Regions from separate parts of the Amycolatopsis sp. NPDC104863 genome, predicted to be linked through region 2. Evidence: riboswitches for the same ligand, from Rfam matches in the RefSeq annotation. Region 2 holds a riboswitch; the other holds the start of a gene.
What was found. Region 2 has a riboswitch for cobalamin ahead of metE (5-methyltetrahydropteroyltriglutamate--homocysteine S-methyltransferase). Riboswitches for the same ligand answer to the same signal wherever they lie in the genome.

Region 1: another riboswitch for cobalamin. It lies ahead of ACZ63J_RS09210 (hypothetical protein); the one in region 2 lies ahead of metE (5-methyltetrahydropteroyltriglutamate--homocysteine S-methyltransferase).

Annotation. Positions count from the first base shown of each region.
Region 1 covers NZ_JBVJOW010000001.1:2,075,902-2,080,310, forward strand. Annotated here, with positions in the region: gene ACZ63J_RS09210 (hypothetical protein) at 1-2,172, opposite strand, end outside; adenosylcobalamin (AdoCbl) riboswitch at 2,229-2,373, opposite strand; gene ACZ63J_RS09215 (hypothetical protein) at 2,543-2,857, shown strand; gene ACZ63J_RS09220 (bifunctional YncE family protein/alkaline phosphatase family protein) at 3,023-4,409, opposite strand, start outside.
Region 2 covers NZ_JBVJOW010000001.1:23,443-27,851, forward strand. Annotated here, with positions in the region: gene ACZ63J_RS00135 (AfsR/SARP family transcriptional regulator) at 1-1,722, shown strand, start outside; gene ACZ63J_RS00140 (hypothetical protein) at 1,719-1,979, shown strand; cobalamin riboswitch at 2,017-2,253, shown strand; gene metE (5-methyltetrahydropteroyltriglutamate--homocysteine S-methyltransferase) at 2,367-4,409, shown strand, end outside.

The DNA.
Region 1 (4,409 bases), 2.1 Mb from region 2:
CGGGAGCCCGCCGTCGGCCGGCACCAGGGCGCCGAGCGCCTGCGCGGCCTTGCTCGCGTCGAGCCCGGCCGCCTGGCGGCCCCCCGCGACGACGGCGGTGAGCGTGGCGTCCGGCTGCCCGTCGGCGCCGGTGACCGTGCCGTCCGCGCCGGTGCGCGCGGTCAAGGCCGCGGCGGCGGATTCGAGCGCACGCCGGTGTCCGGGTGTCCAGGCGGGCAGTGCGCCGGTGCGGGGCCTGGCGTTCAACGCCTGGATCGCGACGGCGGTCGCGGCCAGGTCCCCGGTGGCGCACGGCTTCCCGGTGAACGCGGCCGGGAAGAGCCCGTCCGCGCATTGCTGGGTGATCAGAACGCCGATGGCCGCGGTCGGATCCGCCGCCGCGGTGGTCGCCAAGGTCGCCCACGCGTGCCGCTGCAGGGAGCGTGTCCCGTCGGCGAACTCGCCGGTGTCGGTGAACTCGCCGGACGGGGTGCGCACCGCGTCGAGGTCGTGCGTCAGCTGCGCGGTGACCGGCCCGCCGGGCTCGAGGAACCGCGCGATGATCTGCAGCTTTGCCAAGGGTTCGGCGTAGGAAGCCGCGCCGGGCTCGTAGGGCGCGCCGTGGGCGTAGGCCTTGATCGACTCCGGGTTCAGCAGGAACCGCGAGGCGCGGGCCACGGCGTCCGGCTGCTGCCCCAGGGTGCGCAGGGCGAGCACCAGATCGGCGGTGAGGTCGTAGTCGACGAACGTCTTGCCGTCCTGGGTGACCTCGACGTGATCGCCGTCCACCAGCCGCCCGGCGAGGTAACCACCGAGCCGGTCGGCCGGCGTGGGTCCGGCGCCCTGCGCCGGTGCGTCGGCGGGCGCGATCACGGTGCCGGGTGGTGAACCGGGCCGGGCCGCGGGGGTGCCGGCCTTCTTGCTGACCGGCGGGGTCACGGCAGGACTGCCCGTCACCGGCGGCTTTTCGGCGGGCGGGAGGCAACCGGGGTCGGGCTGCTTCGCGACGGGGGCGTGTCCCAGGGTGAGGTCGTGGAACCCGACCCGGGACAGGCCGAGCGCGGCCTGGGCGCTCGCGCGGATCCAGGTGTCCAGGCCGCCGATCCCGGTGGTGCGGGCGGTCCGGTATTCGGCTGGGGTGTAGGCGATGGCGCCGAGCTGGCCGGCCAGCCGGTTTCCCGAGTCGGCCGCGGTCACCTGCGCGGACTCGAGGAAAGCCGTCCCCGACGTCATCGCGGCGTCCACGCATCCCGCGTCGGTGAGCGCCTGCACGATCAGGCCGGTGCTGTTGGTGTTGGGCGCTTCGGTGCCGACGCCGCCGCCCCAGCCGCCGCCCGCGGTCTGGTGCGCCTTCAACCACCGCACGGTCTTCGTGATGGGCGCGTCGAGGTTCGCCGCGCCGGCGTCGCGGGCGGCGAGCATCGCCGAAAGGGCGAGCCCGGTGGTGTCGCCGTCCGGCGGCGCCTGGTCGAACGGCTTGCCCTCGTCGCAGGTCGAGATCCGGTGGCCGTCCGGGGTCACCTGGTCGCCGGTCTCGGTGGTGGGGATCAGGCCGAAGAAGATCCGGAAGTAGCCCTCCGAGCACTGCTGCTTCAGCATCGTGTCGAGGGCGAGCCGGTCGGTCAGGCCGGCGCCGGCCAGCCCGATCACGGCCAGGGCCTGGCCGAACATGTTGGCGTTGTTGCTGACGAAGTCCTTGAAGTCGGGGTTCTTCGAGTAGTCGCTGACTCGGCCCCTGTCGACGCCCGAGCGCGCGATCGTCCCGAGGGTTTCGGCGACCATGTCGTGGCCGCCGAAGGATCGCGGGTCCCGCCCGGCGACTTCCGCGGCGACCAGCACTTTCGCGGCCGCGCCGCCGGTGATGATCGCGTCGTAGCCCTGGCCCGGGACGAGGCCGTCCCAGGTGTAGTAGTCGGTGGCGTGGTGGTCGAGGTACTCGACGATCGGCGCGGCGAGGGCGCCGTCCCCGGAGGCGTACATCGCGAACAGGGTGTCGATCATCAGGCCGTGGTCGGGCAGGTCGCCGCCGAGCGGGTTCTGCAAGGTCCCGTCGGGCGAAAGCTGCGCGGCGAGCCACCGCGACGTGGGCTTCGAAGCGAGGTCACCGGCGAACGCCGGGGTCAGCGAGCCCACGGCGAACACGACGATGGCGGACGCCAAGGCCACGACGGGCCTGAACCGCTTGCCGGCCACCTGATCTCCCTCTCCCGGACGCCGGCGCGCACACGAGAGAGACCGGCCCCAAGACCGGGCGTCACTCACTGTTTACGCGACAGCGGTTCGACAACACCTGCTCGAGGAGGTAACCCGACTCGTCACCTACGGTGACCTACGGTTGCGCGACAGCGCCGGACTTCGACCGGCTTCCCCTGCCACGAGCAGAAATCATGAAGTTGGACTGGTCAAAACGAATGGACAGTAACACCCGGTCAGCCGGACGGGAACGGCAAATCTCACGTCGGCTTGACTTCTGGGGTGTCGTCAGGGGTCGCTGATCCGTTTCGGTGATCCGGCCCACAGGACACCGCCCAACGCGAGATCATCGCCATTCGGAGGTGGGTGCGTGCGCCGGTGGCTGTGGATGTCGCTCGCGGTGTCGGGCGTGGTTGTCATGGCAGCGGCGGGCCTGGTGTGGTGGTCGGCTGAGCGCGCGCTGGGTGCGGTGCCGGAAGTCGTGACCTCGTCCCGTGGCGGACTGTCCTGGTGCGCGTACGAGCATGTAGGGCAGCTCAGCTGTGATCCGCCGCAGCTGACCGTTGGCACGGTGGTCGCAGTCGTGGCGCTGGGCGTGCTGGGCGTGGCGCTGCTCGCGGTTGGAGCGACGGCTCTACTGCGACGACGAGAGCGATCGCCGCGCGGCCAGACGGACCACAGCTGAACGAGCCGACGTTCGACGCCGGTTGCGAAACTGCCTTCGCCAAGTTCGGCGATGTCGCGCTGGTTGCCGACGCAGCTCCTGGTGGCGGCCGCTCACCGCGTTGCTCACCCGGCGCCGACGGGACCTGCCGCGGCTCGCGCCGGGCAGGTCCCGTGCCTGTTCGCCTCAGCCGTCGGACTCCGCGGACGGCAGGTAGGCGCCCGGCACCCGGTCGGGGGCGACCACCTGGTTCTCCCCCGGGTAGGGCTGCTGCCAGCCGTGCGTCTGGTACCACGTGAAGTGGTTCATCTGCGCGGGGGTGGCGTAGTCGGCGACCGCGTTCGGGCCGGTCAGCCGCTGGTGGGTCGTCCACTCCTGCCACTGCGCCGCCACCTGCCGCTTGTCCGCCGGCACCGCCGACGACGGCACCGGCGCGGCCGCCGGGTCCGGTGGTGCGGGGGTGTCCGCGCCGCAGGACGGCTGGGTCGCCAGGCCGTCCGTCAGCGAGGTGCGGTTCGGCAACGCGACGAACGGCGTGTAGTCCGGCTTCTGCGTGAACGCCGCGCCCATCGGCGTCGCCGCGCTGTCCTTCTGGTTCATCGGCTTGACCCCGAGGATCTGCTCGATCGTCCGGATCATCGTGATCTGCGAGTAGTAGTGGCTGTCGACAACGCCGTGCTGGGCGTACGGGCTGATGATCTGCACCGGCGCCCGGTGGCCGTCGACGTGGTCGAGCCCGGCCTGGGAGTCGTCCTCGACGACGAAGATCGCCGAGTCCTTCCAGTACCGGCTGTGCGAGATCGTGTCGACGATCTTGCCGACCGCGAGGTCGTTGTCGGCGACCTGGGCGGCCGCGTTCGGCGGGCCGCCGGTGTGGTCGCTCGAGAGCCAGAACATGTTCAGGTTGGCCGGCCCGTTCTTCTCGAAGTCGTCCTTCCAGATCTGGTACCGGTAGACGTCCGGCACCGCGGTGTCGAACTTCGGGAACGCCGGCACCGAGACGTTGTTCAGCGACGGGATCGGGGACGACGACACCAGCGGGTAGGCACTGGGCTGCCCGGTCGCCGCCATGTTCTTCGAGTCGCAGTACAGGTTCTGCCAGCTCGCCCCGGCGGGCTTGGTCAGGAACTGCTGGAACTCGCCGAAGTCCCGCACCGACTTCCCGGCCGCCTGCGCGCCGGTCCAGAGGAACCCGGAGCTCTGGTGGCCGAGCGCGTCGTCCTCGGTGTCGTAGCTGCGCAGGTACTCCCCCGCCGACGACTCGGTGTACTCCGGGTTGTCCGCCTGCATCAGCCAGTTGTGGCCCTCGGCGGAGTTCGTGCCGATGTCGTAGGTGTTGTCGTACAACCCGAACTGCCGTTCCAGCGCGTGCTGGTTCGGCGTCACGTTTTCGCCGAACTGGGTCACGGACGGGTCGCCGTTGCCGCGCGCGTCGTCCCCGAAGACCTGGTCGTAGGTCCGGTTCTCCTTGACCAGCAGAAAAACGTGCTTGATCGTCGACGGGTCGCCGAGCCGCTGCGGCACCGGAACCGGCTTCCGGTGGCCGTTGTCGTGGGCCACCTGAACGGAATTG
Region 2 (4,409 bases):
CAGCAGGTGCGGCCGTTGCTGCCGCCGTCGGGCGGGTGCGCCGTGGTGGTCACGAGCCGGCAGCGGCTGGCCGGCCTCACCGGCGCCCAGCACGTCGAGCTGGACGTCCTGTCCGCCGAAGACGCGCGCGCCCTGCTGGTCCAGATCGTCGGCGAGGAGCGCGTCGAGCGGGAACCGGAGTCGGCGGCGGCGATCGTCGAGCTGTGCGGGCACCTCCCGCTGGCCATCCGGATCACCGGGGCCAAGCTGGCCGGGCGGCGCGCGTGGACCCTGCGGGTGCTGCGTGACCGGCTCGAGGACGAGTCCCGGCGCCTGCGCGAGCTGAGCGTCGGGGATCTCGACGTGCGGGCCAACTTCGACCTGAGCCTGCGCCTGCTGCCCGACGAGGCCGTCCGGGCGTTCCGGCTGCTGGGCCTGCTGGGGCCGGAGACCCTGCCCGCGTGGGTGGTGGGGGCGCTGCTCGGCGGGCCGGACGCGGACGACGTCCTGGAGCTGCTGGCCGACGCCTACCTGGTGCGGCTCGTGACCACCGACGACGCCGGGCAGCCCCGGTACCGGCTGCACGACCTCCTGCGCACGTACGCGGCGAAGGGCGCGGAAGACCACTACCCGGTCGAGGACCGGCGCGCGGCGGTCGAACGGGTGCTGGCCGCGTGGCTCGCCCTCGCGGAGCAGGCCAGGGATCTGTTCTACCCCAGCCTGTTCCAGCCGACCCCGGGCTCGTCGCCGCGCTGGTCCCCGGACTACAAGGTCGTCGAGGCCATCGCGTGGTTCGACGCCGAACGCGGGACGCTGCTGCGGATGATCCAGCTCGCGGCGGACTGGGGCCTGGCCGGCCTGGCGTGGGAGCTGGCGGCCGCCGCCGTCCCGTACTACGACCACCGCAGCCTCTACCAGGACTGGAACCGCAGTCACCAGATCGCGTTGGCGGCCACGCGAGCGTGCGGCGACGCCCACGGCGAGGCGGCGTTGCTGCAGGGCCTCGGCCAGGTGCACATCTACCTCGACGAGATGGACGAAGCCCGCGACGACCTGGGCCGCTGCCGGGAGCTGTACCGGGACATCGGCGATCGACGCGGTGAAGGACTCGCGCTGGCCAGCCTCGGAACCGTGCACCGGGTTCTCGGCGAGCTCGACGCGGCACTGGCCGTCGACAAGGAGGCGCTGGCCCACCTGGTGGCGTCCGGGCACCGGCAGGCGGAGGCGCAGATCCGCACCGCGATCGGCATCATCGGCTTCGAGCAGGGCACCGAGGACGCGGGCCAGTGGATCGAGCAGGGCCTGCGGACCGCCCGGCAGCTCGGCGACCGGCACCGGCAGGCGGTGATCCTCCGCACGGTCAGCCGCTACCACCTGGGCATCGGCGACACGGCCGCGGCGCTGCACGACCTCACCGAGGCGTTGACGATCTTCACCGAGATCAGCGACGAGCGCTGCGGCGCGTACGCCGACCAACGCCTCGGCGGAATCTACGCGGAGCTCGGCGACCGTTCCCGAGCCGACTCCGCCCTGCAGCGCGCGGCGCACGTCTTCCGGCTCAACGGCGACCGCAGCAACGAAGCGGCGTGCTGGCAACAGCTCGGCGAGCTGGAGAGCGAACTCGGCGACGCACCGGCGGCCCGTCACCACCTGGGCTTGGCGGTAGAGCTGTGGCGGGCCCTCGGGTTGCCCGAGCGCGCGTCAAGTGTGCAAGCCACGCTTGACGCGGTGGCCGGGGGATGACGGAGCTGAAGGCCGGGCTGAACCGGCTGGTTTCGGCCCGGGTGACGGACTTCGGCAGGACGGTGAACATCGCCGAGGTCGGCTTTTCCCGTGGTGGCGTCGAAACCCGGCTGCACGCGCAGTGCCCGTTCCGGCAGGTCACCGAGCGTTTCCAGGCCGTCGAGCACGTCGTCGAGGCGGCGACCCTGGGGCGCGCGGGGACGATGACGCTGGAGTTGACGGACGCCGTCGTGATCGAGGTCTTCCCGGATCCGTGATCCGCTCCGAGCCGCGTTCGCCCCTTCCCGGAGGCGCTACAGTGGCGGGGCAGCTGGTTCGGTCTCCGCGAGCAAGGTGGCGGTGACCGAGGCAAGAGGGAACCCGGTGCGAATCCGGGACTGCCCCGCAGCGGTGAGTGGGAACGACCGCCGTCAGTCTCCGCGGAGACGAGCACTGAGCCCGACCGGCTTGGGAAGCGACGGCCAGTAGGAACCCGGCGCACGCGCCGGACTGCCCGCGAGTCCGAAGACCTGCCCGCTGTGCACCTCACGACCGTGGGGTGCTGGCTGCGACCTCGCGGGCAGGTCATGCCGAGCCGGACCGGAGACGGTCTGGCTTGTCGTGCGCTCCCGCAGGTCCACGCGGACTCGCGAAGGAGAGCCCCCGTGACATCGACCACCCCGACCAGCCGCGCGACCGTGCACGGCTACCCGCGCCAAGGCGCCGACCGGGAGCTCAAGAAGGCGATCGAGGCCTACTGGAAGGGCCGGATCAACGCCGACGCCCTGCTCGGCACCGCCCGTGAGCTGCGGCTGCGGAACCTGACGGAACTGCGCGACGCCGGGATCGACGAGATCCCGAGCAACTACTTCTCGCTCTACGACCACGTGCTGGACACCTCGGTGCTCCTCGGCGCGGTCCCCGAGCAGCACGTCACCGCCGTCCCGGACGCCACGACCCCGGCCGGCCGGCTCGACCGCTACTTCGCCATGGCGCGCGGCACCGCGGACGCGCCGCCGATGGAGATGACGAAGTGGTTCGACACGAACTACCACTACCTGGTGCCCGAGCTCGGCCCGGACACCCGCTTCACGCTCGACCCGGCCAAGCCGCTCGAAGAGTTCGCCGAGGCGCTCGCGCAGGGCGTGACCACCCGTCCGGTGCTCGTCGGCCCGGTCACTTTCCTGTTGCTGGCCAAGGATCCGACCGGCACCGAGGGCTTCCGGCCCCTGGACCTGCTCGACCAGGTCGTCCCGCTCTACGCCGACCTGCTGCGCCGGCTGCGTGAGGCGGGCGCGGAGTGGGTCCAGCTCGACGAGCCCGCGCTTGTCACCGACCAGCCGGCCGAAGTGCTGGCGAAGGTCGCCGAAACCTACGCCACGCTGACCGCCGAGCCGGTCCGCCCGAAGATCCTGCTCGCGTCCTACTTCGACCGCCTCGGGGACGCGTTGCCGGTGCTGGCGTCCTCGGCGGTCGAGGGCCTGGCCGTGGACTTCACGAACAACGCCGCGGCCACCCTCGACGCCCTGGCCGCCGCGCCCGGGATCCAGGACAAGCGCCTGGTCGCGGGCGTCGTCAACGGGCGCAACATCTGGGCCGCCGACCTCACCGCCGCGCTGTCCACCGTCGGCACGCTGCTCGGGCTCGCCGGCTCCGTCGACGTGGCCGCGTCCTGCTCGCTGCTGCACGTGCCGCTGGACGTCGCCCTCGAGACCGATCTGGACCCCGAGATCGCCGGCTGGCTGTCCTTCGCGCGGCAGAAGCTCGCGGAGATCGTCACGCTCCGCCGTGGCCTGACCGAAGACCGCGGCGCCATCAGCGACGTCCTGCAGGTGAACGCCGACCGGCTGGCCGCCCGGGCGGCGTCGCCGATCGTGCGGGTGCCGGCCGTGCGCGACCGGGTCGCCGCGGTCACCGACGCCGACGTGCGCCGCACGAGCCCGTACGGCAAGCGCCGCCAGGCCCAGCAGGACCGGTTGCACCTGCCCGAGCTGCCGACCACCACGATCGGCTCGTTCCCGCAGACCGCCGAGCTGCGCCAGGCCCGCGCGGCCCTGCGCTCGGGCAAGCTCGACCAGGACGCCTACCGCGAGGCGATGCGCGCCGAGGTCCGCGCGGTGATCGCCGAGCAGGAGCGGATCGGCCTGGACGTGCTGGTGCACGGCGAGCCCGAGCGCAACGACATGGTGCAGTACTTCGGTGAGCAGCTCACCGGGTTCCTCGCCACCCAGCACGGCTGGGTCCAGTCCTACGGCACCCGGTACGTCCGGCCGCCGCTGATCGTCGGCGACGTGGCCCGCCCCGCGCCGATGACCGTCGAGTGGGCCACCTACGCGCAGAGCCTGACCGAGAAGCCGGTCAAGGGCATGCTGACCGGGCCGGTCACCATGCTGGCCTGGTCGTTCGTGCGTGACGACCAGCCCGAGGGCGACACCGCCCGCCAGGTCGCTCTCGCCCTGCGCGACGAGGTAGTCGACCTGGAGGCGGCGGGGATCTCGGTGATCCAGGTCGACGAGCCCGCGCTGCGGGAGACGCTGCCGCTGCGCACCGCCGACCGCGCCGCGTACCTGGACTGGGCGGTCGCGTCGTTCCGGCTGTCGACCGCGGGGGTGCGTGACGACACGCAGATCCACACGCACATGTGTTACGCCGAGTTCGGCGACGTCCTGCAGGCGATCGTCGACATGGACGCCGACGTGATCAGCCTG